DNA from 3 places in the Ruegeria sp. I3 genome. Region 2 is predicted to be linked to each of the others. Evidence: riboswitches for the same ligand, from Rfam matches in the RefSeq annotation. Region 2 holds a riboswitch; each other region holds the start of a gene.
What was found. A riboswitch is a leader RNA that binds a small molecule or an ion and turns the genes downstream of it on or off. The one in region 2 is predicted to bind cobalamin.
Positions count from the first base shown of each region.

Region 1: it holds a riboswitch for cobalamin, as region 2 does, so the genes downstream of both, ACR0L9_RS00740 (energy-coupling factor ABC transporter permease) here and ACR0L9_RS09430 (DUF1636 family protein) in region 2, are expected to answer to the same signal.
Region 3: it holds a riboswitch for cobalamin, as region 2 does, so the genes downstream of both, ACR0L9_RS04200 (DUF1636 domain-containing protein) here and ACR0L9_RS09430 (DUF1636 family protein) in region 2, are expected to answer to the same signal.

Region 1 is NZ_JBQFNI010000001.1:129,718-139,598, forward strand. It holds gene ACR0L9_RS00720 (penicillin acylase family protein) at 1-1,108, shown strand, start outside; gene ACR0L9_RS00725 (heavy metal translocating P-type ATPase) at 1,301-3,643, opposite strand; gene ACR0L9_RS00730 (hypothetical protein) at 3,830-4,102, shown strand; gene ACR0L9_RS00735 (L,D-transpeptidase) at 4,144-4,806, opposite strand; cobalamin riboswitch at 5,022-5,234, shown strand; gene ACR0L9_RS00740 (energy-coupling factor ABC transporter permease) at 5,311-5,994, shown strand; gene ACR0L9_RS00745 (transglutaminase-like cysteine peptidase) at 6,100-6,723, opposite strand; gene ACR0L9_RS00750 (M48 family metalloprotease) at 7,961-8,671, opposite strand; gene ACR0L9_RS00755 (LysR substrate-binding domain-containing protein) at 9,152-9,881, opposite strand, start outside.
Region 2 is NZ_JBQFNI010000003.1:179,869-189,749, forward strand. It holds gene ACR0L9_RS09410 (ATP-binding protein) at 1-646, shown strand, start outside; gene ACR0L9_RS09415 (peroxidase family protein) at 620-2,281, opposite strand; gene ACR0L9_RS09420 (catalase family protein) at 2,300-3,367, opposite strand; gene ACR0L9_RS09425 (hypothetical protein) at 3,487-3,642, shown strand; cobalamin riboswitch at 3,626-3,833, shown strand; gene ACR0L9_RS09430 (DUF1636 family protein) at 3,936-4,292, shown strand; gene ACR0L9_RS09435 (ABC transporter ATP-binding protein) at 4,289-5,074, shown strand; gene ACR0L9_RS09440 (ABC transporter substrate-binding protein) at 5,093-6,040, shown strand; gene ACR0L9_RS09445 (FecCD family ABC transporter permease) at 6,042-7,055, shown strand; gene ACR0L9_RS09450 (LysR substrate-binding domain-containing protein) at 7,110-8,003, opposite strand; gene ACR0L9_RS09455 (GcvT family protein) at 8,259-9,881, shown strand, end outside.
Region 3 is NZ_JBQFNI010000001.1:816,704-826,584, forward strand. It holds gene cobG (precorrin-3B synthase) at 1-191, opposite strand, end outside; gene cobN (cobaltochelatase subunit CobN) at 188-3,481, opposite strand; gene cobW (cobalamin biosynthesis protein CobW) at 3,487-4,542, opposite strand; gene ACR0L9_RS04200 (DUF1636 domain-containing protein) at 4,539-4,919, opposite strand; cobalamin riboswitch at 5,005-5,211, opposite strand; gene ACR0L9_RS04205 (NAD(P)-dependent oxidoreductase) at 5,317-6,303, shown strand; gene ACR0L9_RS04210 (glycosyltransferase family 2 protein) at 6,418-7,425, shown strand; gene ACR0L9_RS04215 (class I SAM-dependent methyltransferase) at 7,418-8,029, shown strand; gene ACR0L9_RS04220 (ABC transporter substrate-binding protein) at 8,154-9,152, opposite strand; gene ACR0L9_RS04225 (sensor histidine kinase) at 9,131-9,881, opposite strand, start outside.

The sequences.
Region 1 (9,881 bases), on a different contig from region 2:
AAATGCCGGGCAACCTGAATTGCAAAACGGCACATCCGAACGGGTAGATAGCGATATCTTTTTGAGAACTCTTTACCGACTGACACAGGTAGTCACCGCAAAAGACGCCGTGAAGTTGATCTCTGAAATGCCTCTGTTCGGGTTGGAGACCGTCGTTATTGACAAAGAAGACGTCATGACCTGGCCGGGCATCTCCGATGAAGATGCAATCCTGCTTCGGCAGCAACGGCTCACAGAACTTGATGCGCGCCAACGCGTTTTTTCAGTTGATGGTGTTATGGCGGTACAACAAGATACCGTTAGTTCGGCAGCGCGTAGCTTGTTGCCTCTGATGGCGGCGGACTTGTGGCGTTCTGCACCCATGATCCCCGCAACCGACGACCCGCTCAATGGAATCCGACAGGATGCCTTGAACCGCTTGGCTGAATGGAACGGTGAAATGGATCGTTTTTCACCGGAGCCATTAATATTCTGGGCATGGGCGCGTGCTTTGCAACGCCGATTTCTACAGGATGAATTTCCTGCGGCGCGTGATTTGTGGACAAATCCGAATCCATATTTTCTTGCCGCGGTTCTTTCAAATAGAGACGAGGCCGCGATGTGGTGTGACAATCGCACCTCAACTCGTGTCGAAACCTGCGACGAGTGGATCGTTCTCGCACTCGACGATGCGCTCGTCTGGATAACCGAGCGCTACGGTCCCGACCTTTCTTCGTGGAGCTGGGGAGCTGAACACATTGTGAATCTGGATTGGTCTGCGGTTAGCCCAGCCGGATTCCTCAATGGGTTGTTATCTGTGCGGGAACCGAAGTCCGGAGGACCTTATTCATTGCTCTCGTCTCCATTCGGGATGTCTGACGAAAAACCGTTTGCAACAAATATCGGCACGAATTTTCAGGCCGTCATGTCTGTTTCAGAAGACAAAGGCTTCTTTTTCCTGACACCATCCGGGCAGTCGGGACACCCGCTTTCGCGGTTCTACAAGAACTTGTTTTCTTCATGGATGCGCGGTGATTACAGGATGATGGCAATGGATCTGGCAGTAGCAGAGGGTGGGGCAGTGGGGCGATCCAAACTAACCCCCCTCATTCAGGATGAAGTTGACTGATTAAAGTGCGGCTCCGGGAAGCCAGATCAGTGTCAATGTCCCTCATCTTCAGGATGAAATGCCACACAAAGCCCAGGACTGATTGATATATCGGGCACCACGCCACAGTGATAGATTGCGGAAATCGGCTGTGGGATGCTGATTTCAATGGGCATCCCACAGCACACGCGATCTTAGGTTCCGCGCGCCTGATTACTGCCCATGCGCCAATTCAGCATTTTCACCTGGCGTTCCAACGGTTTCTGTTCCTGTTGAGTGTATGTTACCCTCCGAGGCTTTCAGAAGCCGCAAGGCGTTAGCCACGACCAGCAAGGACACTCCGACATCTGCGGCGATTGCACCCCACATTGATGCCAATCCAAAACCGGTAAGGGTCACAAACAGTGCTTTGGTCGCAAGTGAGAAGCCGATGTTCTGACGGATGATCGACATGGTTCGACGTGAATGATCGATCAGCCAGGGTACTTTGCCGATGTCATCAGTCATCAGAGCAATGTCTGCGGTCTCAATCGCCGCATCAGACCCAACTGCACCCATCGCAACTGCATAATGTGCCCGAGCCATAGCAGGCGCGTCGTTGACGCCATCGCCGATCATCGCAACCATCTCGTGCTGTTCTGCCAGTTCCTCAATCGCAGCGACTTTGTCCTCCGGCAGAAGTTGGGCCCGGACTTCGTCGATGCCGACTTCGGCTGCTACCGCTCTCGCTGTTTGTTCGTTGTCACCAGTCAGCATGATGATTGACTTCACGCCCTGCGCGTGAAGCCGGGCAACGATGTTCTTGGCTTCGGGGCGAATGCGGTCCCGCAGCTCAAGCAAACCGGTGACTCCGTTCTCATCTCCGACAACCACAAGTGTGCTTCCCGCGCTCTCGATTTGGTTGCGCAATTCGACAGGGATGGACGCGCCAAAGCCCTTCTCTACAGCGAAGCGGTCAGAGCCAAGCCAGATACCTCCGCGCTCGGTTCGGCCCTCCAGACCCCGACCGGGAACGGTCTGGATATCGTCAGCCGCCGAAACCGAAATGTCGGTCTGTTCCGCCTTGGTTAAAATGGCACGGGCCAGCGGGTGGGACGAGCGGACCTCAAGGCTGGCAGCGTTCGCCAACAGCTTCTGCTCGGATGCGTCGCCCAGCGGATAGACATTGGCGACTTCAGGCTCTCCCATGGTGATCGTGCCGGTCTTGTCCATGGCCAGTGCGGTGGTACGCCCGGGGGCTTCAATATAGGCACCGCCCTTAATCAGGACCCCGGCCCGTGCCGAAGCGGTCAAAGCCGCAACGATGGAAACCGGTGTGGAAATGACGAGTGCACAAGGGCAGGCGATAACCAGCAGAACAAGTGCATTGTAAAACCAGAAGCCCCACGATGCGCCAAATACAAGCGGTGGGATCAGGGCGATGGCCACTGCGACGACCATAACGATGGGCGTATAAATCCGCGCAAATTTTGTAACCCACTGCTCAACCGGCGCACGGCGAGCATGAGCATCACCGACCATCCGGATGATCTTGGCAAGCACGGTGTCTGACGCTGTTTTCGTCGCACGTATTTTGAGGGTGCCTTCACCATTGATTGTGCCGGCATAGACCTCATCACCCAGCTCTTTGGGAATCAGCGCGCTTTCACCTGTGATTGGAGCCTGGTCAACGGCACCAGCCCCTTCGATGACTTCCCCGTCAAGTGGAATGCGATCCCCACCCCGAACGATGAAGCTGTCGCCGACAAAGACATCCGCCGCCGGGACCGTTGCCTCAGAACCGTCAGCACGAACCAGCCGAACCGTCGGGGGGGCCAGATCAAGCAGCGCGGATACCGCGTTCCGAGCACGTCCGACACTCCAGCTTTCCAGATAAAGAGAGAGCGAGAAGAAAAATGCTACAGTTGCCGCTTCAAAAAACTCACCCAGAGCGATGGCACCAGCGACGGCAACAACCATCAGAAGGTTCATATCCGGCGAAAGTCGACGCGCCGAAGACCAGGCCTTAGGGGCCACCAGCCAGACGCCAAACAAGATCGCGACCGCGAACAAAGCTGCCTCGGGCAAAGGCATCGGAACCTCACCATGTCCCGAGAACAGCCCGAGCGCACCGCCCATGCCGGTTTCGAAAATGTGCCAGCCAAAACCCGCTGCCCAAAACCCTCCGCTAAGAGTGGTGAACCGCCGCTGACGTGCAATATGCGCCGCCTGGTCCTGGGCGGCATTTCCGTCATCCCATGGTTTGGCGGTCATACCAGTACTGGCAACCAGCATCATGACATCTTCGTCAGATAACTTGGAAGCACTTTCAAGAAGCGTCATCCGACCGTTGATCACATCAAATGCGAGATGCTCTTCACCACCAACTTTCGGGCCGATAACCCGGTTCAGGATCGCAACCTCTTCGGCGCAATCGAGGCCAGAGACCTGAAAGCTTCTGCCACCTTCGGGAATCGGACCGGCGGGGGCGATGTCGCCACACCCGCCACTACCGCATGCGTGGTGACCATGTTTGTTTTCGTGGCCATGGTCGTGGCTATGGGTATCGGATGACATGATTGGACCTCAAGAATCTCTATGGTCCTTTGTAAATAGTTCCTACAGTAACTAGAGCTTCAATACCTTTTATATTTTTTTCATCCGGGTTCTTGGCCTGCGATATTGTTAGTTCATTTCGTCTTGCGGGCCGGCCGTGTGGATGCAATCTAATTGCAGATGACGCAAAAAATTTGGAATAGATCAATGCAGAAACGGATCGCAATTACCATCACGTTAGTCTCGATTACGGCTGGTTGCTCAGCCCAGTTCACTGGGGCCAAAAGCAAAGCATTTGAACCAGGCAACGTGCCAGATTCGGTCGTAGCGCTGGCAGGGCCGGCGCAGGATTTGACCACAGCGCGCCTCCTGCCCGAAGACAATTGCTTTTGGTATGAGCACAGCGGACCCGTCGAGACGACATTGGTACCATTGCGCGCGACGAATGGCGCTCCGATCTGCATTGCGCGCGACGCCTGATCGAAATGAGGGCAGCGACGTCCATGTACGCTGCCCAATATTCATGAGCGGGCTGTGACGCTATCTTCGGCAGAGTATAGGAAAGCGGTCGAGCCGGTTTTCACGTTTGGGTAGAGGTCATTGATATGAGCCATGATCATTCGCACACATCCAGAACTTGCGCGACCGCCGATGCTTCTTGGCTCAGGCGTGCCGTGAATTCTGAGATATGTGTCTCGGTCTCCAACGTATAGATAAAGGGCACGAGAGCCGAGAGCATTATTCGGCCCGGGCTCCATTCCATTCCGGAATTCCGCGTATTCGGGGTTGCGCTCGATCATTGAAGCGGTTGGTGTCCAGTGTGGCCATTCGACCTTTCGGCGGATAACATAGGTGCCGGGCTCGTAAAGATTCCCACGCGCGATCGCTACGCCATAGCGCATTGCGGTCCCGCCTTCTTCGATATGATAGAGATAGCGCGCGACGGCATCCACATGGATGTCACCTGGAACCAAACCATCATTTGCCGCGACGCGTCTTGGTAAAAAACGGTCATGAACACCCCACGGATTTGAGGTCATTGGATCGTAATCAAATGGCGTGACCTGGCTGTCCCAATAGGTCTTTTGCGACGAGGTTGGCCATGTTTTGGCGATCAATGGACTGGCCGCAGACGCCGAGAACAGCGCTGTGGTGGATTGAATGAAATGGCGCCTTGTAAGCATAGGTCTCGTCCTGGTTCACAAGTTTAACGTATTTGGATCGCACTATCGCGAATTAATTCGAATCTTAAAGCCTCTAGCAGCTAGAGCTTCAAGAGGTTTCAGGTAACGCTGGGTTTACCCAGTTGATCACGTGACCGGTTGCGTGAATCCTGCTTCGGTCGAGTTTACATTGGAATAGGTCGCAAAGACAATTGACACAGGCGAAGCCGCCATTGTAGCGGTGATTTGTTTTCGGTTCCTGATGGCGGAAGCCAAAAGGATTAAAAGGGAATACGGTTCGGTGTTTTCAATTGCGCCAATTCCGTAACTGCCCCCGCAACTGTGAGCGGAGAGCGATGCCAAGACACCACTGGTTCGTAATGGAACCGGGAAGGTTGGCGGAGCGAGCACCCGCGAGTCAGGAGACCTGCCGTAAAGCGCCGGGCTATGCCCAGACTGAACCTGTCGGCCTTACGGTCGATTCAACCTGACAAGCCGCCGGGTGAGGCGGTAGGGAGAAAGAACATGCATATCGAACCGGGCATCGTGAATGGTGCCAAAATCGCGCTTTCCTATGTTACCGCCGCAGGTGCGGCTACTTACGCAGCGAAAGAAACGTTTTCCACATTGCGTGCGAATGGACCTGCATCTTTTGTTATGCGCTCGGTGCTCGCCACCGTTGGGGTTTTCCTTTTCTTCGAAGTCCTGCCGCATTTCCCGGTTGGTGTCTCTGAAGTCCACTTCATCCTGGGGTCGACGTTGTTTCTGATTCTCGGTGCTGCACCCGCGGCTTTTGGATTGGCAGCTGGTCTCCTGATTCAGGGTGTGTTTTTTGCCCCGTTCGATCTTCCGCAATACTTCATCAACCTGACCACTCTGCTGGTGCCGCTGTTTGCGCTACAAGCACTGGCCAGCCGCATCATCGCACCCGGCACAGCATATGTTGACCTCAAATATGGCCAAGCTCTTGCCCTAAGTGCGACGTATCAGGGAGGAGTAGTCGCATGGGTTGGGTTCTGGGCCTTCTACGGCCAGGGTTTCGGCGCAGAAACCATGGCGTCGGTTCTGTCCTTTGGCGGCGCTTATATGCTGGTAATCGTCATTGAGCCGATTGCTGATCTGGCAGTGCTTGCGGCAGCCAAGGCGATGCGCGGTTTGAACAGTACAGGTCTGGTGACTCCGCGTTTGTACAACGCTGCGAAAGCTTGACCAAAGTTTGAAGCGGTGTCCTAAACTTGGGTTGCCGCGAAACAACCAATAGTCGCAGGACCAAAATTTTATTGTGGCGCGTCTCGAGGGCGCGCCACATTGTTTTTAGCCGCTAGAAACCTGTACCCAACGATCAGGGTGATTTGGGTCCTGTATTCGTAGGAAAAGATACCTCGTTTCCTTCCACGATTTGATCCTGTTGGTGACATTGTCCAGAATCAAATCGCCTTCACTCGAGCGATAAACTAAAACTGCATGGCCACTGCGATTGGTGTCTAAGACAGTTGCAATAAGTAGCTTCGTAGGATCCAAGCCGTTCTGCATTAGTTCAAACTTCTTTTGCAAAGCGAAATCTTCGCAATCCCCTGACCCCTGCATTGGTAGCGTCCAGTATTCCTTTGTCCCGTATTGGTTTTGATCCGAAACGGCGCGGATCCTCCGATTGACGCGCAAGTTAATCGCTTTAACGATCTGTTTCTCCTGCGCTTCTGGCAGACCAGAAGTACGAGTATTCGCGCACGCCCACGAATAATCTTTGCAGAGTGATTTGGCACCCGATGGCGCCTGAACCTCTCTATCTAGTTTGATCCAGGGAAGCTCAGAAGCTTGCAATGAAGCGGCGGAGACAAGGTAGCTGCATATGATACAGGCCAACGATAGATAAACTGGTAACCGTTCCGAAAGTTTTTTCTGAGCGGAAGTAGGTTTTGTCATATCTGCTTTCCCCATGCTCGTTTCTCCTGGGTATCTGAAGCTACCGAGCCAAGAGAACTCTATTTCAATCTTTTATGTTCATCGAGGCATTACAACAGCTTATTCAATTTAAAATGCAGAGCAGCAAAGTTCGCGAGCGCGCAGTTTTAAGTCGTGATTGCATGGGTGAGCTTAATTGAGATTCTTGCAGCGGCATAGAAGAAAGCCGGCTAGTAGTCCTGGGTTAGAAACGCTTGAGGTTTGTGGCGGATTTGGATGACGCGATTCACTGATTTGTTTATGTTTTGGCATCGATCGAGTTTAAGGCCAGTGACGTTGAACAGTTTCCTGTTGAAGGTCACACTTATCTTACCCAACCGTCATAGTCGGACTACACTGTAATGAATGTTCGAAATCAGATGAAACTTCGAAGTCGGACATCTACTAAATATGACCCTTAGTATTATACTTCAATCCAAACCCACCATTTAGGACTACCGCAGGCAGTTTCGTTTGATCCGGCTTCCCTTTCGGATAATCAGAGCTGAATTGCAGTTCAGACAGCGATGCAGCTTGTCGCAGCTAATCTGCAATGTGGTGAACGCCGGGGGGAGGTGAGGCTATTCGATAAGGGTGGTGCGGCCTCGGCCCTGCCCGATAGGGTTGCCCGAGTGAGAGGGCAGTGCCCTCCCCGTGACGGTCTAGGGCGTTTGGTTTGCATAAATCCTGCTGGTCCAAGAAAGGGAAGCGACGGAGAGGATGAACGCCACCAAATTCGATTGTTACATATTGCTAAACTGCAAAAATGACAGCCGACCCAATTCTGCCGTTTAACGCGACATGTGAATGCTGCAGCGCGGCCCGTCGAACCTTCCACTCGGTGCTTGTGCGAGATCATGGATTGATTGAAGTGGCGATACGCGCACCAAAGCTGCCCTATGCAGGAGCGGCTGTTACTGACTCAGTATTCGCTCGCGGAGACAACGCTGCCATCGCGGAAGTATCGCGTGTGTCATTAGAGCCGTCATTCAAAGCACCTTGTTTACTTACGTTTGAAACAGCCCGTTCGCCACAGCCAAGTGCGATAACCGTAATAGCGCACCCGTTTCTCCAATTCCAGGAGCCCGACCACTTGAAGGGCCGGCAGCTGTGGTGAATTGGCGATGACGGTGCTGCGTCATGGTGCGTCAGGTTGATCATTCTCTGCAGCCGCGGAATCATGGCATGCTCGATCTCAAGCTTTGCGGTCGTGCAGAACCTGATCTCAAATTAGTCAACGACCGATCTGAGCCACTGTGTTTTGCACTGCATAGTATCGTTGAGCATTGGGAGGATGCGTCCCTAGAAAACGATCACCAGGATCAGGGACTTGTACGAAATAGAGCGCACCTTTGAGTGGATCATAGCCTGCTTTGTAAGTTATCTCCGTGCCTAGCCGATCAGCTTCCAATTCGAAGTCCTTCGAATAGCTGCGACCACCAATAAAGGCTCCAAGGTCTTGTGCTGCGGCGATGTCATTTGGTCCAGTCCCGGCGATTGTTGCTAGACCAGCAAAAATAATCGCACCAGCTGCCGCATTTTGAGCACGGCGTGCCAAATGCCCTTGGATATGGTGGGCAGCTTCGTGTGACATAACAAATGAAAGTTCATCGGTGTTGTTCACATCTTTTATCAAGGCTTGCGTCATTGTTATTACCGGGCGCCCCGACTTGCTCAAACTCTGATACGCGTTAGAGGGTGCTTGCTTGTTAGGATGTATTCGGATCAGAAAATCGCAATTCGCACCTTTTGTACGGCGGCGGCATTCTCGCTCTGCCACGGGCTCAACTCGAGAGGCGACTTGACGGAATCTTACTTGTGCCTGCTGTGAATTGACTGGGGTGCTTACGCGACTTGATATTGGGACGGGTGCAGAGGGGGGAGGCACGGATGACACGCATCCCGCCAGCATCAAAATAACTAGTACCAATACAGTTCGCTTCATAAATACAACCTTCCAATGAACGAGAATACCGAAATAGAGATCGTAATCTTCGATACACTTACATCCAAATCCGAGAATAGTTTCTCTGTGGATTGTTATTCAATAACACTGGAGATTGTCCGTAGGCGCATCCTGATTCAGCTGGCGCCAAAACGGGAAGCACCGCAAATGCCTTTGAATCGGAGGACCAATTGATCCGCGACCCTGTAACTAATGACGTGAACCGCATTGAACGACACATCTCCCCCTATTCCCACTGTGAAACGGCTTGAATTCTATCTGCTTCGCGGTGAAGGGATTTCTGCGAGCGCACGCGCAGTTCTTTGGACGCTTCCAGTATGGGCTTACTGTCGACGTCCCAAAAAGTCGCATTGGCGGCAAGTCTCAACCTAAAGCGTAAGTTGTTCAAGATATACTGGAAGCAGGAGCTTCAAAGGAAGCTGCTCATCGTAACGGCTTTTGATTAACGGTTTTGCTTCATCACCCCTTTAAGTCAGAGCAAAGCGACGTGTCGCTTGCAAGATGATCAATAAGGGCGCGCACGCGGGTCGTTAGTCGGCGATTCTGCGGAAAAAGTGCGGCGACCACATAGGGTGTAACGCGATTCTCGGCGAAGAGCTCGACCAATTCTCCTGTCTTTAGAGCTTCTGAAACTGTGTAGGCCGGACAACGGGCAACCCCTATTCCCGTGGCTGCCAGCCGTGCTGATGCTGCTGGTGCATTGGCGCGAAGCCGACCGTTAACATGGACCGCAATTTCCCGACCTTCTAAATCGAAGCGCCAGATCGTAGGATCCGTCATGTTGCCGTCTAAAATGCACTCATACGTCTCCAGTGCACGTGGATGCGCCGGTATACCTGTGCGCTTCAAATAGTCTGGAGATGCACAGACTAGCAAAGGCATTGGGCCAAGCTGGCGTACTCTAAGTGAACTGTCTCTCATCGGTCCGATGCGGATCGCGAGATCCAGACCTTCGTCAATAATTGACACCCTTCGATCCGAGAGACGAAGGTCGATTTCAACTTCCGGATGCTGTGCGGCGAATACCGCAAGAGAAGGCGCGAGCCGCACCGATCCAAATCCCGTCGGAGCCGAGATATGGATGACACCGCGTAAAGCCGTTTGTTGGTTCCTGACGGTTTCTTCCAACTCGTCGAACCCGTCAAGAAGTGGTTCACACATCGCCAGATACGTGGCGCCGACATCCGTC
Region 2 (9,881 bases):
CAAGCGGGCAGTTGACGCCGCGATTGCGTCGGGCCAGCCCTTGATCATCGCAAATGCAATGCATTGGTTGACCGAAATCCACATGCAGATGGACCACCCGGATTATGCGCGTATGGCCAAGGCGCTGAGCGCGGCTGTTCAGGACAAGGGCGGCCCTTATTACCAAGCTGTTGCGACGGCCCATCTTGCCGGGGCTGCCATCAGAACCGGCGAGGCCACAGAGGGCGTGGCCATGCTGCAGGCCGCTTGGGGAAGGATGCACGCAACGGGTGCCGAGGCGGCTGGCGTGCTCGTCAACGCCGAGCTCGCACGGGGCTATCTTGCTCTGGGTGAGATTCAAAAAGGGTTGGATGCGGTGGGGGCTGGTCTGACATGTGCAGAAAACACTGACGAGCGGAACTATGAAGCTGAAATATACCGGATAAAGGCGGCTCTTCTACTGGAACAAGGTGGTCCGTTCGACGCGGCTGAGGCGGCTTTGCGTGAAGCTATTGCCGTGGCAAATAATCAGGGCGCGGCGCTGTATGAATTGCGCGCGCTGAGTGATCTTGCCTGCATCCGGCCAGCCGATACGGAAGTTGCCGCGCGGATTACTGAGCTGGAAGAGCGCGGTCGCGTCTTAGGTCCCGCCGGGACGTCGACCTAAAGTGCAGTCTTCGGGTTGCAGGTCCAAGCCAACAAATCGCGCCACCTGCGAGAATGACGAAGTTTTCTTCAGCAACTGAAAACCTTTCTCTGAAAAAGTCTCAGCCGAGTACAAGTTTTTGGACACCATTGGGTTGTTCATAAGCTGCGTGATCGCGTCATACGCCACCATCGATGTCATCAGATCGCCCATGATCACATCGCCCTTGTGCTGTTCCGCAAAGAGACCAGGGAACAACTCGACCCTATTGACGTCGCAATAGAGCCGGCTCAGGTCGGCAATCAATTCGTCCGCAAACGGCTGATCACCAACCATCTCAGTAAAGCTTGAATGCGGTTTGCGGCAGAAATGATGACGATAAGTGTTCAGCGACGGAAGACGCGCCTTACGCGTCAGGGCAATTGTAGCTTCGACAGGGGCAGGAGCACCGGGCGCAGGCCTTTGGAACAGGAAATCGGGCGTGTTGCGCAGCGACATGCGGGCCGCAGGTTGGCGCGACAATGATCGGATCATTTCCGCCAAGCCCGTTTGTTCGACCAGTCGTGGATTGAATCTGAACCCCTCCGGGCCAACCTGTGCGCCGTCGATTATGAATCGCTCGGGGATCATCGAATGCCAGCGGTAGAGCAAATTGAACTCAATCGCGATCTGGTTGGAATGATGCCACGGTTGCCAGCGATTGACGCCAACAGGCAGTTTGAATGGCATATTGGCGATGTGGGCGATGTAGTCCTCAAGCACAAGCTTGATCAGCAATGCGATCAAGGTGCAGCGTGTGGTCTGGAACACACGCTCTTTGTCCCAGCCTGATATGCCGCGCTTTTCGCGCCACAACAGATCGGCAAAGGTGTTATGGGCGCGCAACATCAGTGTATTGATCGTGATATAGCCTATCGTACCATTGCCATTATCGAGCCCGGTTGCATGAAAATCGAGCAGTAGCTGGTCGATTGCGTGATCGCTGAGACCCGGATGCGCCCGTTTCACCGCATTCCACAGCTTGCATGGATCGTGCAGGGGCTTTCCGCAATTCTCGCCAGTGGCAAGACTGCCATCAAAGGGGGGCGCAAGCTTAACACCACCGGATTGGTTCTTTTGAAACAGCTTCGGGGCCCACATCTCGCCTTGTGTATCCAGACGAAAGGCCAACCGGTGGGTTAATTCATTGGTATCGGGATCGCGTTCGCGCAGCATGTCGGTCTGAAAATCGTTCAGCCCGTAGATTTGGCACAGATCCACCTCGTGGTTCGAATCCGTCTGATCAACCGGTCCTTTCGCCCCAAAGGTGCGCAGGAAACTGTCAGTAAACCATTGTGCGGCCGAGATAAACAAAAGTGTCGATCCTTGCGGGCACATCAAGGTAAGCGGGCTGCCATCCAATTGTGTCCGTCGGCGAAAGAGATCAGCAACTTCGCTTTCTGAAGGCAGGACGGGTGAGAGGTCTTCTGGCGTTGTATGCCGACCGATCCAGCGATGGGAAAACACGCCGGGCCATGTCGTGTAGTCTGCGCCCATCGTATAGGGCCGCGGTCGGTGGATCTTCGCGGCGTTTGCAAGCCTGATCGCGGCTAAATAACTCGTAACGGGTGGGGAGATCTTGAATCCGAGTTTGATCAGATCATCAACGTCCAGCATCAATACATCTCCGTTTGGTCATCGGTTCGGGAACCGGGCGCGGGCCAGGCTCAGATAGGTTCTGAGTCGGATCGCATTAATCGGTCCTAAAGGTTCGTGATCTGCCGTGACACGCCAGGGCGAGAAGCTCATCGCGTCGCCACTCTGCGGATCAAATTCTGCACCTTTGGGAATCGTGATATCCGCCACGGGCGTGACGGTATGATGGTACGGATCAAGAGGTGCATCTGGTTGCGGATCGCATGCCCACCGGATGCGATTGTCTAGCACATCGAATTCGTCGGCCGGGCGCGGGGGCTCAATCACACACAGCTCGAAGTGATTATCTCCATCGGCCACGTCTTGCCGCAAACACTGACCGATCCCATCTGGGTCGTCTACCGGATGTGCCGGAACTTTTGGTTTAGCGCTGCGGGCTAGGTATCGGACTGTTAGATCGGGGCCCAGCCGATACGGTGTTGTCGACCAGAAATGGACCTCAAAAGGCGAGTGCATATAGTTCGAGGCAAAATCACTCGCGACGCGAAACTGACGCTTGCCTTCACGAGTAAGGAAGGCTCGAAATCCTGCGCGCAGCCCTTTGGTGATCAACCTAAGGCTCCATTTTCGTCGCCCTTTGATCGCGTGCTGGACCGCTTGTAATGTGGCGACAAGCCTGCCCAATCGCTCATATTCATCGGGGACGTAGCTGGGAAACACATCCTGATCGACCAATACGAAATCGAACTCGTCGCTGAGTTGTGTGGTCCCCAGATGCGCAAGTGCCTCGGCGTCGATCAGCTTGGGGCCTGGCACGTCAAAAAGCTTGATCGCCATCCCGTGGGCATCCGATTTCCGGTCATCCAGATGCGCGCCGTTGGAAAAGCGAAGTGCGGCTGAATAGGCAGCGGGCTGTTCAAACAGGCCGTGACGGAACTGTTCTGGTAGATCGTTTCTGACGGTGAATGTTGCAGCCACGCACCCGTGACTGCGCCCATGCTGAGCCCTTAAGCGATGGCCTTTCCACCGTGCAACGGCCTCGAGATTGTGGTCAATGACATCATCAACAATATCCGGCGGCAATGCGTTTTGCGAAACATGCGTCAAAGAACCGTCTCCTTGGATAAACCCAGGCAATGATCAAACAGGGGTAAGGCGCTGACAAAGCTAAACCTCTAAATTTGTTCAGCTTACCTCAGATTGTCTAATTTCCAAACACACCAACTATGGACAGCCGTGGCCAGACAAATTCGGCGCGCAGCCCAAGCTATTCGGCTGGTGCTTCGGACACGTGGTTGGCGGCGCTCGATCCTCTACCAGAGTTGAGCGCCTTCGACTTTATCATTGACGTGTCCGGTGTTCTCGGGCACTCAATCGATTGATGGTTCCCGGTGGTGTTGCCGCGGGATGAAAAGGGAATACGGTGAGGTTTGCCAAAAGGTGCCAATTCCGTAACTGCCCCCGCAACTGTAAGCGGTGAGCAAGGCCAAACAGCCACTGGTCCACAGGGTCGGGAAGGTTGGCCGAGCGCGGACCCGCAAGTCAGGAGACCTGCCATCAGATGTTTAACCAACCCGGGGCGGGGCGTCCTGGAAGGAGGCTTTGATGGCGCGTCAATTGCGTGTTTACATTGTCGGCAGCTTCCGCATGCGCTTGGAAACAAGTGGAGTGGACCATGCCAGATACGCCTGATCATTTCATTCTAGTCTGCGAAAGCTGCACTGAAGGGCTGCCCCTTGATGAAATTTGCGATGCGTTGACTGGGAAATTACATCGCAGTTTTGCGATCCGCGCGTCGTCTTGCATGGCAGGCTGCGATAGTCCCAGAACGGTTGGGTTCCAGGCCGTAGGAAAGGCGCAATACCTTTTTGGTGGCATTCAGACCGCGGATGAGGTGCAGGCGCTGGCTGAGTTTGCAGCGCAGTATCGTGAAAGCCCGGATGGCTGGACAAATGCCACTGATCGCCCGCAGGCGTTGTTCAATAAAACCCTCTCGCGCATGCCGCGGATCGAACAGGGGGCATCGCAATGACGTTGCCACCCTTTCTGATTGCCGAAAACCTTGAGTATTATGCCCTTAACGGAGATGTCCTGTTGCAGGGCGTCTCGTTCGAGTTGGACGAGGGTTCCATTCTAGCCATCGCCGGCCCGAACGGGGCGGGGAAAACGACGCTTCTCAATCTGTTGTGCGGCGCTGAGCCGCTGGCACTTGGCGATGTTCGGATCAAAGGACGCAGTCTGAAACAGCTCACGGCCAAAGAGCGTGCGCGCATGATTGCAGTGGTAGGTCAGCAGGAACTGCCCGATGGACGCTTGGCGTTACGCGATTATGTTGCGCTGGGGCAAATACCCATCCGTGCGGACCGCTCTGCCGAAGGCCACGCGCAAGAGCTGGACCGGATTTTAGACCTGACCGGTCTCGCCAATCTCGCGGACAAGCGCATGGCCCAACTGTCCGGAGGCGAACGTCAGCGTGCCCATATCGCGCGTGCTTTGGCGCAGAACCCTTCGTTGCTGTTTCTGGACGAACCGACCAACCATCTGGATCCTGATGCAAAAGGGCGGATGCTGTCTTTGGTCGCCGAGCTTGGGATCACCGTGGTCATGATCGTACACGATCTTGTCATGATCCCCGAATTCGCCACACACGTGGCGCTGATGAAATCGACCCGCATGATCGAGTTTGGGTCGGTGGACAAGGTGCTGACACCCGAAAGAGTCCGCGAAACTTTTGGCGTTGATTTCCTCTGCTTTCTCCACGAAGGCCGCATGATCCCGGCGCTTGATATTCGAAGAACTACAGTCTCAACTTAGTCGAAGGAACACACTGAGATGAAATACATCTGGCCCGTGGCGTTGGCCACCGCCATGGCAAGCGGTGCTGCTGCGCAAGAAGTCACCGTAGACAACTGCGGCGATCCGCTGGTTTTTAATACCGCGCCCGAGCGCCTGGTTGTGCATGACATGAACATGACCGATATGGCCTTTGCATTGGGTCTGCAGGACAAGATCGTCGGCCTGACCGGCATCACCGGCTGGTACAAGACCAGCCCTGATTTTGATGCCCTGCGTGGCGACATCCCCGAGCTTGCGCCAAAATATCCGACCGTCGAAAATTTGGTGGCGGTTGAACCCGACCTGTTCTTTGCCGGTTGGTACTATGGCATGAAGCCGGGTGGTGATGTGACCCCAGATACATTGGAACCGTTCGGAATCAAGACCATGGTTCTAACCGAAAGCTGCGTCCATCTGGACAAGGATCGCCCCGAAGCCAGCATGGATCTTCTATTTGGCGATGTGTTGCGCTTGGGCAAGGTGATGCAAGTCGAAGACAAGGCCGAGGCTTTGGTCTTGGGCTGGAAAGAGCAGCTGGCAGCGATCGAAGCCAAGACTGCTGAACTGCCCAGGCCCCGCGTCTTTCTTCTGGATGGTCCTGCAGATGCTCCGTTTACCGCCGGTAAATTCGCGATTCCCGATGCGATGATCACAGCCGCCGGTGGTGAAAACGTCACTCATGACATGGACACGAGCTGGGGCCGCACTTCGTGGGAGGCCGTTGCCGCATCGAACCCGGAATTCCTGGTTTTGTTGGATTATCAGACCGGCAATGGCGCCGAAGACACCTTCAAGTTCCTGCAGGAACATCCCGTCATGTCCCAGACTGACGCCGTCAAGAACGAACGCTGGATCGGATTGCGCTACGAAGAGCTGACGCCGGGACCGGCAAATATCGAAGCGATCTCGAAGATGGCGCGCGCGATGCATCCGGGTCAGAGCTGATATGGGCCGATTGGGCCTGACATTGTTGCTGGGGGCGGTCGTTCTGACCGCCCTTTTGCTGATTTCCACGATCTACGGCACAACCTCGATTCCTTTGTCCGACACCTTCACCGCGATATTGCGCGGTACCGGGTTGCAGGACGGAGAGATGTCGCCGCTGCATAGGATCGTATTCGACCTGCGATTGCCCCGCGCTTTGTTTGCAGCCGTGATCGGTGGCGGGCTGGGCATCGTTGGCGTGGTGCTGCAAACGACCACACGTAATGACCTTGCCGATCCATTTCTGTTCGGCCTGTCCTCGGGCGCGGCAGCGGGGGCGGTGTTTGTAATTACCGTGACCGGAGATATTCTGGGTTTCTGGACTCTGCCGCTGGCTGCCTTTTGCGGCGGTCTTGTGGCGTCGGGCATCGTGCTGGCGCTGGTTCATGGGCTTCGCACCAGCGCACCGGAAAAGCTGATCCTTGCGGGTCTGGCTGTGTCATTTTTGTTTTCGGCCATCACCAACTATCTGATCTTCGCCGGTGATAGCCGCGCCGCTCATTCTGTCATCTTCTGGATGCTGGGGGGGCTGGGCCTGGCCCGTTGGGAAACGTTCCCGTTGGTGTGCATCGGTCTGCTGCTGATCCTGAGCTATTCGCTTTATCGCAGCCGCTGGTTGGATGCGCTGCTGACCGGGGATTTGACTGCCGCTACTCTGGGTGTGCCGGTTCGGGGTCTGCGGTTCAGCATGTTTTTCACCGCAGCGTTGGCAACGGCCGTGTTTGTTTCCGTAGCCGGAGTGATTGGTTTTGTCGGTCTGATGGTGCCGCATATTGCACGCGGGATCGCAGGTCCCCTGCACAAAAACCTTCTACCAACCGCCGCTATGGTTGGTGCTGCCTTGTTGACCGGTTCTGACATTCTCAGCAGGCTTCTGCTGGCTCCGCAGGAATTGCCGGTGGGGATCGTCACAACTTCAATCGGATCGGTGTTTGTGTTCTTGCTTTTATTCAGGACTGCGAGAAATCAACGGTAAGGCCCTCGTTCTTCGCTCCCAAGATATTTCGTCCTGATCAGGTCTGAGCCGAGTTTAAACCTTTCCGTCAGCCGCTTGGCCGAGCCACTTGAACACAAGCTTGGCGCGGTCGGATGAGGTGTTGTGTAGTTTCACGTAGAAATCCAGTTGCGATGAGATGGTTTGCGGCAACAGTCTGACCAGTTTTCCGGATGCGGTCAGCTCCGAGGTCAGTCCCTCCCATCCCAGCACCGCGCCCATATCGTCCTGCGCGGCCTGAAGCGCGATCGTGTAATTGTTGACCCGATGCGCGGAATTCAGCGGGCCTTCATAGCCGAGTTTCTGGGTCCAGGCACGCCAGTCGGTCCAGCCGGTATCCGGAGCGTCGAGATGAATGAGGGGGACCCTGGCAATATCTTCAACGCGTTCGATGGGATTTTGTTGCGCAAACCTTGGGCTGCAAAGCGCCATGATCTTGTCGTGAAATAGTGTCTTGAAGATGCCCGTTTCGCGACTGGAATCGCCGTAATGGATACTTAGGTCGCATTTTGACGTGTCGATGCCGAGGTCAGTCACGACCTGCGTCACGGAAACATGTCCGTATTGCTTCCAGAATTGCGCAAGGCGCGGGGTGAGCCAAAGTGAACTGACAGCCGTGGTTGAGCGGATCGTCACACCTTTTCTGTCATATTGACGCCGCAACTGCCCAAGTGCTTCGCTGATGCCTTCCAGACCACGTTGAAGGGCAACAAGAAGATAAGCACCGCTTTCAGTAAGTTCCACGCCGCGATGATGGCGCAGAAACAGCGCGCATTGCAGCTCGTTTTCCAGCGCTTTGACCTGATGGCTGATTGCGGCCGGCGTGACGTTCAGCTCTTCTGCAGCGGTCTTGAAGCTTACATGCCGCGCAGCAGCCTCAAAGCTGATAAGCGAACTTACAGGTGGAAGATCGTAGGGCCTATTGAGCAAGGTGATTTGACCTGTGATGGTTTGTACATCCAATATTATATAAGCACTATCCGAAGATCAGGCTTAGCTGATCTTATTCAAAGTGAATCTTTTTGCAATTGCCCGCCAGCAGTTCAATATGAAAATTCGCCACAACCGTTTGAGACATGATCAAGGGATGTGCCAAGGGTCCTCAAGCCCCTTGGACATCATATCGATCTTTCCTCATGCAATGCGATCCCCGGTTGGTCGTGCACAATTTGAAGGAGTTGCAGAATGCAGTCACATGCAAAAGTCGTGGTTGTCGGAGGTGGGTGCGTCGGGGCGTCAATTCTATATGGGCTGACCGAACATGGATGCTCTGATGCCGTTATGCTTGAACGCACCACACTGACCTCGGGTTCGACGTGGCATGCGGCTGGTTTGCTAGTGACCTTTGTGCGGTCGCACAACGTGTCGAAGATGACGATGGAAACCATCCGCATCTATACCGAGGTGGAAGAGAAGATGGGCAGTTCGGTCGGACTGCGTAAGGTAGGACAGCTGCGGGTCGCCAATACCGAAAAGCGCTGGGATGAGTTCCAGTCCTATATCTCGATTGCCGAAGCTGCGGGCGTGCCCTGCCAACTGCTGACGCCGGAGGAGATTGCCGAGATTCATCCCTTGCTGAACCAAAGTCCAGATATTCGGGGTGGTATTCTGCACACGGAAGACGGCTATGTGAATCCCGCCGACATTACCATGGCGTTGGCCAAGCTCGCGCGGGATGCCGGCGCCAAGGTATACCAGAACACCGAAGCGCAGGCTTATGAGAAGCTGGACAATGGCCACTGGAAAGTGACCACCAATCAGGGTGAGATCACCTGCGAGCATCTGATCTTTGCCACCGGCAACTACGCCCGCGAAAATGCGCGCCGCGTGGGGCTGGACCTGCCATGTATCCCGATCGTTCACCAGTATTGGACGACCGAGACGGTGCCGCTGTTGAAAGAGCGCCGGGCGCAAGGCTTGCCCGAATTCCCAATCCTGCGGGATGAGGACTACGGCGCTTATCTGCGCGAAGATGTGGGCGGGATCCAGTTCGGGCCGTATGAATTCACCAAAGACCTCAAACTATTCGCCGAGGATCGTGTCCCGCCCGAGTTCGGAGCCGATCTGTTGCCCGAGGATTTTGATGCCGTGGAAACCCAATGGGAACGCGCCATCGAACGGGTGCCAACCTTGGGTGAGGTTGGGATCAAGGCCAACACCCGTGGCCCGTTCCAGATGACCCCGGACGAGCTGCCTCTGGCCGGACCCGCACCGGGGCATGAGAACCTTTGGCTGGCCGAAGGCATGCCAGGTGGCATCCTCTGGGGCGGCACCGTTGGTAACCGTTTGGCCAAATGGATCGTCGATGGCGATCCGGGCATGGATATGTCGGAGCTCGACCCGCGTCGATTCTCGGACTACGCCTCAAAACGTTGGACCATGGATAAGGTGCGCGAGACATGGGGCACCCATATGGATGCGCATGTTCCGGGTGAGGACTTCCCGGATGCGCGCCCGATGAAGACCATGGGGTCATATGATCTTTTGACTGCTCAGGGCGCGGTTTGGACCAGCTTTAACGGCTACGAATTTCCTCGCTGGTTTGCCAAATCGCCCGAAGAGGCGATCCCCGAACACAGTTTCCGCCGCACCAACCATATGGAGCGTGTCCAGGAAGAGGTGCGCACCACCCGTGAAGAGGCTGGCTTCATCGAAATGTCGCCGATGACCAAGTTCACAGTGCGTGGGCCGGGTGCCGCCAAATGGCTGGATAGCCTGATGGCCAACAAGCTGCCCAAGGTGGGCCGCATGACCTTGTCGCTGATGTTGAACGATAAGGGCGGCATGGATGCGGAGTACACAATCGTG
Region 3 (9,881 bases), on a different contig from region 2:
AGCTGAAGATTGGCGCGGTTGGTGAGGTCGATGGTACCATTGCCGAACCGTTCCGCCAATTCGCACAGTCCCAGCGCCTGTTGCGCATCCAGGCGCGCCAGCCGAGGGCGCACACGCACGACCAGCCCATCACCGGACATCATCGGGCGATGGGCACCGGGGCACCAGCCTTGCACGATGGGCGCACTCATCCCAACCCCTCCAGGTCGGCGCGGATCGAGTTCCGGCGGGTATGCCATAGCCCTGCCTCCAGCAGTGCACGGAACCGATCCTGCATGGCCTGATGTGCTTGCGGGTTTGCCTGTTGCAGGAAGGCGTCGACCTCTTCATTGCCCAGCGTGGCGTCGTGGTACAGATCGAACAGATGCGGTGCGACTGTGCCGGACAGATGCGCGAAAGATGCCATATGATCCAGCGTCGCCGCGATTTCAGCGGCACCCCGAAACCCGTGCCGCTGCATTCCGGCAATCCAGCCCGGGTTGGCGGCGCGGGCATGAACGACGCGGCTGATTTCCTCGGGCAGGGTGCGGGCGCGCGGGTTGTCCGGGTTGGTATTGTCCAGATGATAAAGCTGTGCAGTACCGCCGGTGATTTTCTTGGCGGCAGCAAATCCGGCCTCGTGCGTGGCATAATCATTGGCCAGCAACAAGTCCGTCTCGGTCAGGTCCTGTAGGTGCACAAAGCTGTCGGCGTTGGCGACGCGTTGCGAGATACCGTCCTTATCCTGCGCGATGTGTTCACCTTCCAAAGCGAAGGAACTAGCATCAAGCCAAGCCTCACCCGCTTGCACGCGTGCCTCATCCGTATAGGTTTCGGACAGATGAGTCATGTTCAGACCATAGCTGCCGGGGGCTGGCCCATAGACCCGCGCCGCAGGCTCCTGACCGGCGTAAGGATTCCAGTCGGGTGCTTCATCTCGTTTGGTCAATGCGCGGACAGCCTGACCGTACAGCGCCGAAAGCGTCGGGAACACGTCCCGGAAAAGACCTGAGACGCGCAATGTTACGTCCAGACGCGGGCGGCTGAGATCGGTGATCGGCAACACTTCGATGCCCGAGACCCGCTCAGACCCTTTATCCCAAACCGGCTTCACCCCCAGCAGATGCAGCGCCATGGCGAATTCCTCGCCCGCTGTGCGCATAGTGGCCGAACCCCATAGATCGACGATCAAGCCCTTGGGGTAGTCGCCTTCTTCCTGCAGATGCCGCCGAACCAGCTCTTCGGCGAGCTTGACGCCTTGTGTGTAGGCCGCGCGCGTGGGAACCGAGCGTGGGTCGGTCGTATATAGATTCCGCCCGGTCGGCAAAACATCCGTACGCCCGCGATAGGGGGATCCGGACGGCCCGGCCTCGATCCGTTTGCCCGCTAAAGCGTCAATCAGCGCAGAGCGTTCAGCTTGGGCTGAGGGGGCAGTGTCGAAATTGCCCGTCACATCGGGGACGCGCCCAAAGATATGCAGCCCATCACCGAACTGGCTTTCCTTGATGTCACAGACAAATCGGTCAATGCGCGTGATCGCCTCGGCGGTACAGGTGGCCTGATCGAGGCCAAGATCGCTTTCCAGCCCGATCGCCTGCGCCTCGTCCCGGATATCTTCCTGCAGGCGATCGCGGCGTTTGGGGTCTAGCCCGTCCGCGTTCGAGAACTCGTCCAACAGCGATTCCAGCCGCACCATGCGATCTGGTGTGCCGCTTTCCTTCATCGGGGGTGGGATATGGCCCAACGTAACCGCCCCGATCCGACGCTTGGCCTGCGCGGCCTCGCCGGGGTCGTTGACTATGAAGGGGTAGATCACCGGCAGATCGCCGATTAACGCCTCGGGCCAACATTCGTTGCACAAGGCGACTGATTTTCCCGGCAACCATTCCAGCGTGCCATGCGCGCCGATATGGATCAGCGCATCCGCGACCAATCCTTTGCGCAGCCACAAGTAAAAGGCGACGTAGGCGTGGCGCGGTGTGCGCGACAGATCGTGATAGTCGTCATCGCGCAGTTCGGGTGCGCCGCGCTCGGGCTGCAGCGCGATCAGAGCCTTTCCGCGACGCAGCGCAGTGAAGTGGAACGCGCCATTTGTGAAAGCAGGGTCGTCTTCGGGAGTGCCCCAAACCTTATTGAGATCGGCGCGGAGTGTTTCCGGCAGCGCCGCCAGCGCCGCCTGATAATCCTCTAGCGGCCATGAAATCCGGGCATCAAGAAGAGTTTCAGCAATTGGCTCGGCAGGCGCGGTGTCATACCCTTCGCCTTGCAGATCGAGCAACATTGCCTCAGCCGAGGCCAGCGCATCCAGACCCACTGCATGTGCCATCTGCCAGTCTTTGCCGGGATAGGTCGATAGTACCAGCGCCGGAACCTGCTCCGCCTTGGGTTTGTCGTGAAGGTTCAGCCAGCCGGAGATGCGGTTGATGATGGCTTCGATCCGTTCGGGTTCAGCCCGATGAGCGAAGCGAGAATACTCGAGATGCGGGTCGCGTTTGCCCGGCTCTTTGAAGGATACGATGCCCGCGTTGATCCGCCCGTCCACTTCCGGAAGGACCACATGCATGGCAAGATCAGCTGGTGAAAGGCCGCGTTCCGCTTCGGCCCACGCTTTGCGGCGTGACGTGGCCAGCGCGACCTGAAAGACCGGCACCTCTGCCACATCGAGAGGTGAGGTGCCTGATCCGCCCTTGCCTGAGAATGAGGTGGCGTTGACGATCGCCGAAGGCTTCAGCGCCACAATAGTCTCGCGCAGCCAATCGGCGGCATTTGGTGCTTTGAGCGACGGGGCAAACAGGCCGACGGCCTCAAAACCCCGCGCCCGCAAGCTGCGGATCAACGCCGCAATTGGGGCGGTATCTGCCGAGGTCAGGTATGCGCGATAAAAGGTTACGATGATACGTTTCGCATCACCGGGCAGAGCGTTTTCTGCAGGGATCACGCCGTGATCTGGGCACCAGGCACCGCATTCGGGGATGGTCTTGGCGCCCATGACCGGACCTGCATACAACCCCGCAGCCAGTGCCATCTGCGCCAGAGCGGCCTGCGCCGCGACCTCACCGCCGGTGTCGCACAGATGCGCCAGCCGCCGCAGGGTCGAGACAGGCAGGGTAGAGTAATCATCCAGCCGCGTATCCTCGCGACCGTCTGCGGGCAGTACGGCCAGTGCAATCCCTTTGGCCTGCGCCAGCGCCAGAACCTGCTGCAAGCCGTACGCCCAATAGGGCACTCCACCGATCAGACGGATCAGGATGCCCTTTGCGCCCTCCAGTGTCTGCTCGACATATGTGTCGACTGAGAGGGGATGCTTCAGCGCCGTCAGATTGGCCAGCCGCATCGTTGGCATGCGTCCTTCAGGCCCACCTCCACGATGCCATCCCGCCGCGAAAGCGCCAAGGTCACTGTCGGAAAAGGACAGCACCACCAGGTCCGCCGGGCTCTGACCCAGATCGGTCGGGGTCTCGGTTTCTTCGAGCCCATGGCTTTCGCGGAAGACGACGTGCATAAGTCTTACTCGGCAGCCTCGGTTACACCCACGAGGATATCGCGGATCTCGGCCTCTTTGATATCGTCATGCTCGGCAATGACCACAAGGCGCGAGCGACGGTCTTCGCCGGGCTCCCACGGGCGGTCATATTGGTGACGCACGCGCGCACCGACGGCCTGAACCAGTAGGCGCATGGGCTTGCCTTGAACGGCGGCATAGCCTTTGACGCGCAGGATATTCAACTCGTTGGCCAATCGTTCAATCTTGGCGACCAGATCAATCGGATCGGTTTGCTCGGGCAGTTCAACGATGATGCTTTCGAAATCGTCATGCTCGTGATCGTGATGGCCGTCGTGATGGCTGGGACGCGCGTCCATGTCATCCTCGGCCGCGGCTTCTAGACCCAGCACGACGCGGACGTCCACGGCACCCTCGGCCACTTCGACCACGGGCATGGGGCGGGGCGCTTCGGCGGCGATGATCTCTTTCGCTTTCGCAACGCCTTCCGGGCCAGCCAGATCGGGCTTGGTCAGCAGAATGATGTCGGCGCAGGAAATCTGATCCTCGAACACCTCGGACAAGGGAGTTTCATGATCAATCGAGTCATCTGCCATGCGTTGCGCATCCACCGCCTCGACATTCGGAGCGAACCGACCAGCGGCCACGGCCTCGGCATCGGCCAGAGCAATCACGCCATCGACGGTGATTTTCGAGCGGATATCGGGCCAGTCGAACGCCTTTAGCAGCGGTTTTGGCAGGGCAAGACCGGAGGTTTCGATCAGGATGTGATCGGGGCGCGGCTCTAATGCCATCAGGGCTTCAATGGTCGGGATGAAATCATCGGCCACGGTGCAGCAGATGCAACCATTGGCCAGTTCCATGATGTTTTCCGCCGGGCAATCAGGAATGGCGCAGGATTTCAGGATATCGCCATCGACGCCGACATCGCCGAATTCGTTGACGACCACCGCCAGACGCTTGCCCTGCGGGTTCTGCATCAGGTGTCGCACCAAAGTGGTTTTGCCCGAGCCCAAAAAGCCGGTGATCACAGTGACGGGGAGTTTCTCGAGATTGCTCATTTCAGGGCTCCAATCGGGGGAATGCGGGCCGCACAGTTTTTGCGGAAGTGTTCAGGACGTTCACGCCATTTGACCAAACCGTCCTCGGTGGCGAGGTATTTGGCTGCGCCTTCGACGATGGTTTCGACATGGTCGATCTCGTTCAGATGCTCATACACGAAAGTCCAGCGATCCGGTCCTCCGCGTAGCACGATCGAGCAGCCTTCATCGCAATTCGACAGGCATTCCACAGCTTTCAAGGTAATGCCTTCGGGCAGGCCCGCCTTTTCAAGCGCCTTGTGCAGCAACGTGCCAGGGCGCTGGGCGTCATCCTCGACAGGCAGCCCGCGACGGCAGGTAGTGCAAACCAGCAGTTCGACCGGTGCGGTCTCGGTCATGTCTCTCATCCCCCCAAATCCTCTTCGTGGGGGACGGGGTTTCATGCGGGCCGATCACAGCCCCACACCGGAACACCCCGTCCGGTTTCATCTTCGGGCGTTGGCAGGTCTCCCGGCTTGCGGATGTCAGAGGAGGCCTCTGTCGGATGTCCCGCCTTCCCGGCCATACTGCCAGTGGCTTTGGGCACCCTCTCCGGTCACGGTCGCGGGGGCGGCTGCGTTTGACGGCAAAAACCGCTGACGCATTCCCTTTTCATCTGCTCTCGCAGACACCAACGAAAGGGACATGCGGCAGGGCAGGGTTGCTTGTCAAGCGAGTCGCGCCGATCCGTGAAAAAGCGGATAAAAAGCGACCTGTCGGGGTCGCTGGGCGGCATGATACTTCTGCAACGACGTGCTGGCATGGCAGCAAGATGCGAACAGGAGGATACCGCGCATGAAAGTAGGGTTTATCGGGCTGGGGAATGTAGGGGGCAAGCTATCTGGATCGCTGCTACGAAACGGTATCGATCTGACGGTTCATGACCTGAACCCGGATCTGGTGACCGAATTCGTCGCCAAGGGTGCCAAAGCCGCCAAAAGCCCGGCGCAACTGATGCGCGATTGCGATGCTGTTATAACCTGTTTGCCTTCTCCTGCGGCCTCGGATGCGGTGATGCAGGAAATGTTGCCAGAGGTCGGCCCTGGCAAAATCTGGATGGAAATGTCGACCACTGACGAAGCCGAAGTCAAACGCCTTGGCGCAATGGTCATCGAACGAGGCGGCGCAGCGGTGGATTGCCCGGTTTCCGGCGGATGTCACCGGGCAGCGACGGGTAATATCTCGATCTTCGCAGGCTGTGATCGTGAGACTTTTGAACGTATCCTGCCATTCCTGACCACCATGGGGCGGCGCATTTTGCACACGGGCGATCTGGGCTCGGCCTCTGTTCTGAAGGTGTTGACCAATTATCTGGCTACCGCCAACCTGATCACCTGCGCCGAGGCATTGGTGACAGCCAAGGCCGCCGGTATGGACCTTGGAACCACCTATGAAGCGATCAAGATATCGTCAGGCACATCCTTCGTGCACGAGACCGAAAGTCAGGTCATCCTGAACGGCTCGCGCGATATTTCCTTCACCATGGATCTGGTGAAAAAAGATATCGGTCTGTTTCAGGAGGTCGCCGACCGTGCCGGAGTTCCTCTGGAGATAAACCCATTGATGATCAAGATTTTCGAAGATGGCATCGCGCGATATGGTGAGCGTGAACTGTCCCCGAACATCATCAGGCGGCTAGAGGACGCGACCGGACTGGAGATCCAAGCGCCAGGGTTCCCAACCGAGATGCTGGACGACGAGCCAGAAGAACCGGGTTATGAGGTGATCCCGCAGAATCGGTAGATCGATTAATCGGCAAGCATTGCGGCTGTCTGGCGACCTGGTTGGACAAAATTCTGGTGCTATTCTAAATAGGTCGACAGGAGTCCGACACCGGCACAGGCAAGAGAACAACTTATGACGAATGAGACCTTTCTCATCGTAACAACGATGAAAAACGAAGGGCCTTTCATGATCGATTGGGTGGCCTACAACCACGCAATCGGTTTTGATGACATTCTGATTTATACCAATGATTGCGCTGATGGTACCGATGCCATGGGCGAACGGTTGCAAGTGCTTGGCTGGGCTCACCACCAACGAAACAGACTGGGTCCGCGCGCCGCGCCGCAGGTTCGTGCATTTTCGCTTGCGCGGAACCACCCAAGCTATCTGTCTTCGGATTGGATTCTCAGTTTGGATGTGGACGAGTATATCAATATCCGTTTGCCCAATAGTGATATAAGAAGCCTCGTTGAGGCCAGCGGCGTGGCGGACGCGATCTCGATCTGCTGGCGCATGTTCGGAAACGCGGGTCAGAACGATTTCGTTGATCGACCTGTACCTGAGACTTTCTTTCTGGCCGCCACGGAAGACGGCTATCCGCATCACCGGACCAAAGGGTTCAAAACGCTGTTCCGCAACAACGGAAAATTCAGCCGTTTTCGCGCCCATCGTCCCAGGATCAATCCAGAAGATGCACCGAACCCTGACGCGCCATACGAAGGCGTGTTGTGGCGGGATTCGGGCGGGAACCTCTACCCAGCAGACCAAGTGAAATGGAAAGCATGGCGTGGTTTCAGCCATGAATTCGCGCGCATTCATCATTATGCTGTGCGCAGCACTGATAGCTTTTTAGTCAAGCGCGACCGTGGGCGCACCAATCATGTGGGGCAGGATCAAGGGCTCAAATACTGGCTCATGATGAACCACAATGATGTTGAGGATCGCTCAATTCTGGAACACATGCCGGCTATGCACGACATCAAAGCTGAGATGATGGCAGATCCGCAATTGGCAGACCTTCATCATAAAGCATGTGAGTGGCACAGGTCGAAAGCCGAAGAATTGAGAGCCAGACCGGATTGGGTTGATCTGGTTGAAGCGTTGCAAAATTCCTCAACCGGAGAAGACGTCTATGGGTGAAGCTGTATCTGCTGAGGATCGCCGCAAGAAGCAAGCTGAGCAGCGCGAGCGGAAGGATTCCCTGCGGCGCGAAATGCTCAAGACCATGCCGCATGGACGGCTGAGCGTTGAAATTGGCGTTTGGAAGGGCGAATTTTCGCGGATTCTGCTGGAAGAGCTGCAGCCCTCGAAATTGTGCCTCATCGATCCCTGGCAAGTACAGCAAGACCCGGATGGCGGTGCTTCGCTTGCCGGAGCGCGCTCGCAAAAGGATATGGATCGAATTTACGAGGCAGTGACGGGCAAATACAGCACCGAGATTGCCAAGGGGCAAATTTCGATCATTCGCGACTATTCGCAACCGGCGCTGAGTCTGTTTGAAGATCAAAGCATCGGGTTTGCCTATTTGGACGGCGACCATTCCTACGAGGGCGTAAAAACGGATCTGGATGCTTTGCTGCCCAAGATGATCGAAGGCGGCGTAATCATGCTTGACGATTATCACAGGCGAGGGTGGTGGAAAGATGACGTGATGCGTGCGTTCCACGAATTCCTCGGGGCACATTCTGCGGGGCTGCGGCTCAAGGCCATCATGGGGGCGCAAGTGGCCGTCGAGAAACTTTGAGCCGAGATCATTTTTCTGATTATAGATTCGTGCGACGTAACCCAGGCTGGCTAGTGTCTTCCAGCGTCAACAGTGTTAAGCAACAAGTTCAGCGATGACGGATAGGGTTGTTGTCTAAGTCCGATCATCTTTGAATAGCGGCACTTTCCCAGGCAGACAGGAACTTTCTGCGCTTCAGCGTATCGAGGAACGTCAACAACGCAGGGTCCAGCGCTATCGCTGCGCTTTCGGTCGTGGAGTCCTGCGTGTCCAGAAGTGGCAGTGCTGCCATTGATTCCGGATTCAGCGTGGTCAGGTGCCGGACAAAGGTTTCCGCTTCCTCCGGCAAGCGGCTTTTGCCAGTTACCATGGCGGTTCGCATCATCGTCGTCTGAAAATCCGAAGGCAGAATGATCTGAAGGGCATCCTTTCCTTCTGTTCGTACCGCCGCATAACTGCCAAGCACGTTGTAGGCCACCGCGATCGTACCATCCGCCAGGTCGTTAATCATGTCGCCCGAACAACAATACAGCCGCACGTCCAGGCCGCCCAAAACCTCCATCAAGCGCCAATAGGTTTCCGAGGCGCGGGCGTCCTGCGTGGCGAACAAATAGCCCAATCCCGACTGGCGCACGTCATAAGTGCCGACTTTGCCCCGAAAATCATCTGGGCGGGCGCGCAGCGCTTCAATCAGTTCCTGCCGCGTTTGCGGCATTGGTTGTCCTTCGAACGCGGTGCGGTTGACAACGATGGTTGCGGGTTCCGAAGTGAAGGCGAACAGGCTTTGATGCCATTGCGCCCAAGGGGGGTGCGGAAGATCGTTAAGCGCCAGCGCATATCCGTCATTCGCGAGCTTCAGTTGCAGGTCCATCGCGCTGGAAACGACAACGTCGAACGCTTCTGGCGTGGCTCGGACGCGTCGGTCGATATCGGCCGTGCCGGTCACCAGATATTCGACCGATATCGCTGGATTCTGGGCGACGAAATCCTCGATCAGCGGCGCAAACAGGGCGGTATCGGTGCTGGAAATGACCCGCAGTCGGGGGCCGTCGGCACTTTCGTTGAATATTTGTCGGTCTTCCCAATCCTGAGCCCCTGCGCCGCTGGCGAACAGGCATAGGATCAGAGTGACAAGATAACGCATGCGCCGCCCTCCGCTTTGTTTGACAGTACCAGCGTGCCACCATGGGCGACCGCGACGTCCTGGGCAATGGTTAGCCCGAGGCCCGATCCGATGGTTCCTGCCGCGTTCTGACCACGTTCGAAACGTCTTGTGAGCGTTTCGATTTCATCGGGCGGAAAGCCTGGCCCCTGGTCGCTGACCGTGATCCGGGCTGTGGGTGATCCTGCGACATCGATGACTACGGTACTGTCCGCTGGCGCATATTTAAGCGCATTGTCTACCATGTTCCGCACCGCATTTTGGATGAGGATGGGGTCGCCCGAATACATGACCTGCGGATCGCCGGTCAAAGCAAGCGAAAGGTCCTTCATTTCAGCGATGGGCGTCAAGCGCTGGACAAGCTCTCGGATCAGAGTCACCAGATCGATATCCTCGCGCTCCAGATGGTCGGCGCGGAATGTGATCATGGCGTGATCCAGTAGTTGCCCCGCAGCCCGAGAGCTTTCGTCGATGGCGCGCATCATTGATCGTAACGCCTCGCGGTTGTCTTCTCTCTCGACCCGTTGCAGCGTCGCCTCGGCATAAGACCTGACCGTTGCCAGCGGGGTGCGGACCCTATGGGCGGCCTCGGCGATAAAGTCCTCGGATTGGCTGAGTGACTGGTCCAGGCGTCCCATCAGCGAATTCAGCGATGACACCAAAGGCGCCATTTCACGCGGTACTGGTTTTTTGAATGGGCTGAGATCTTGC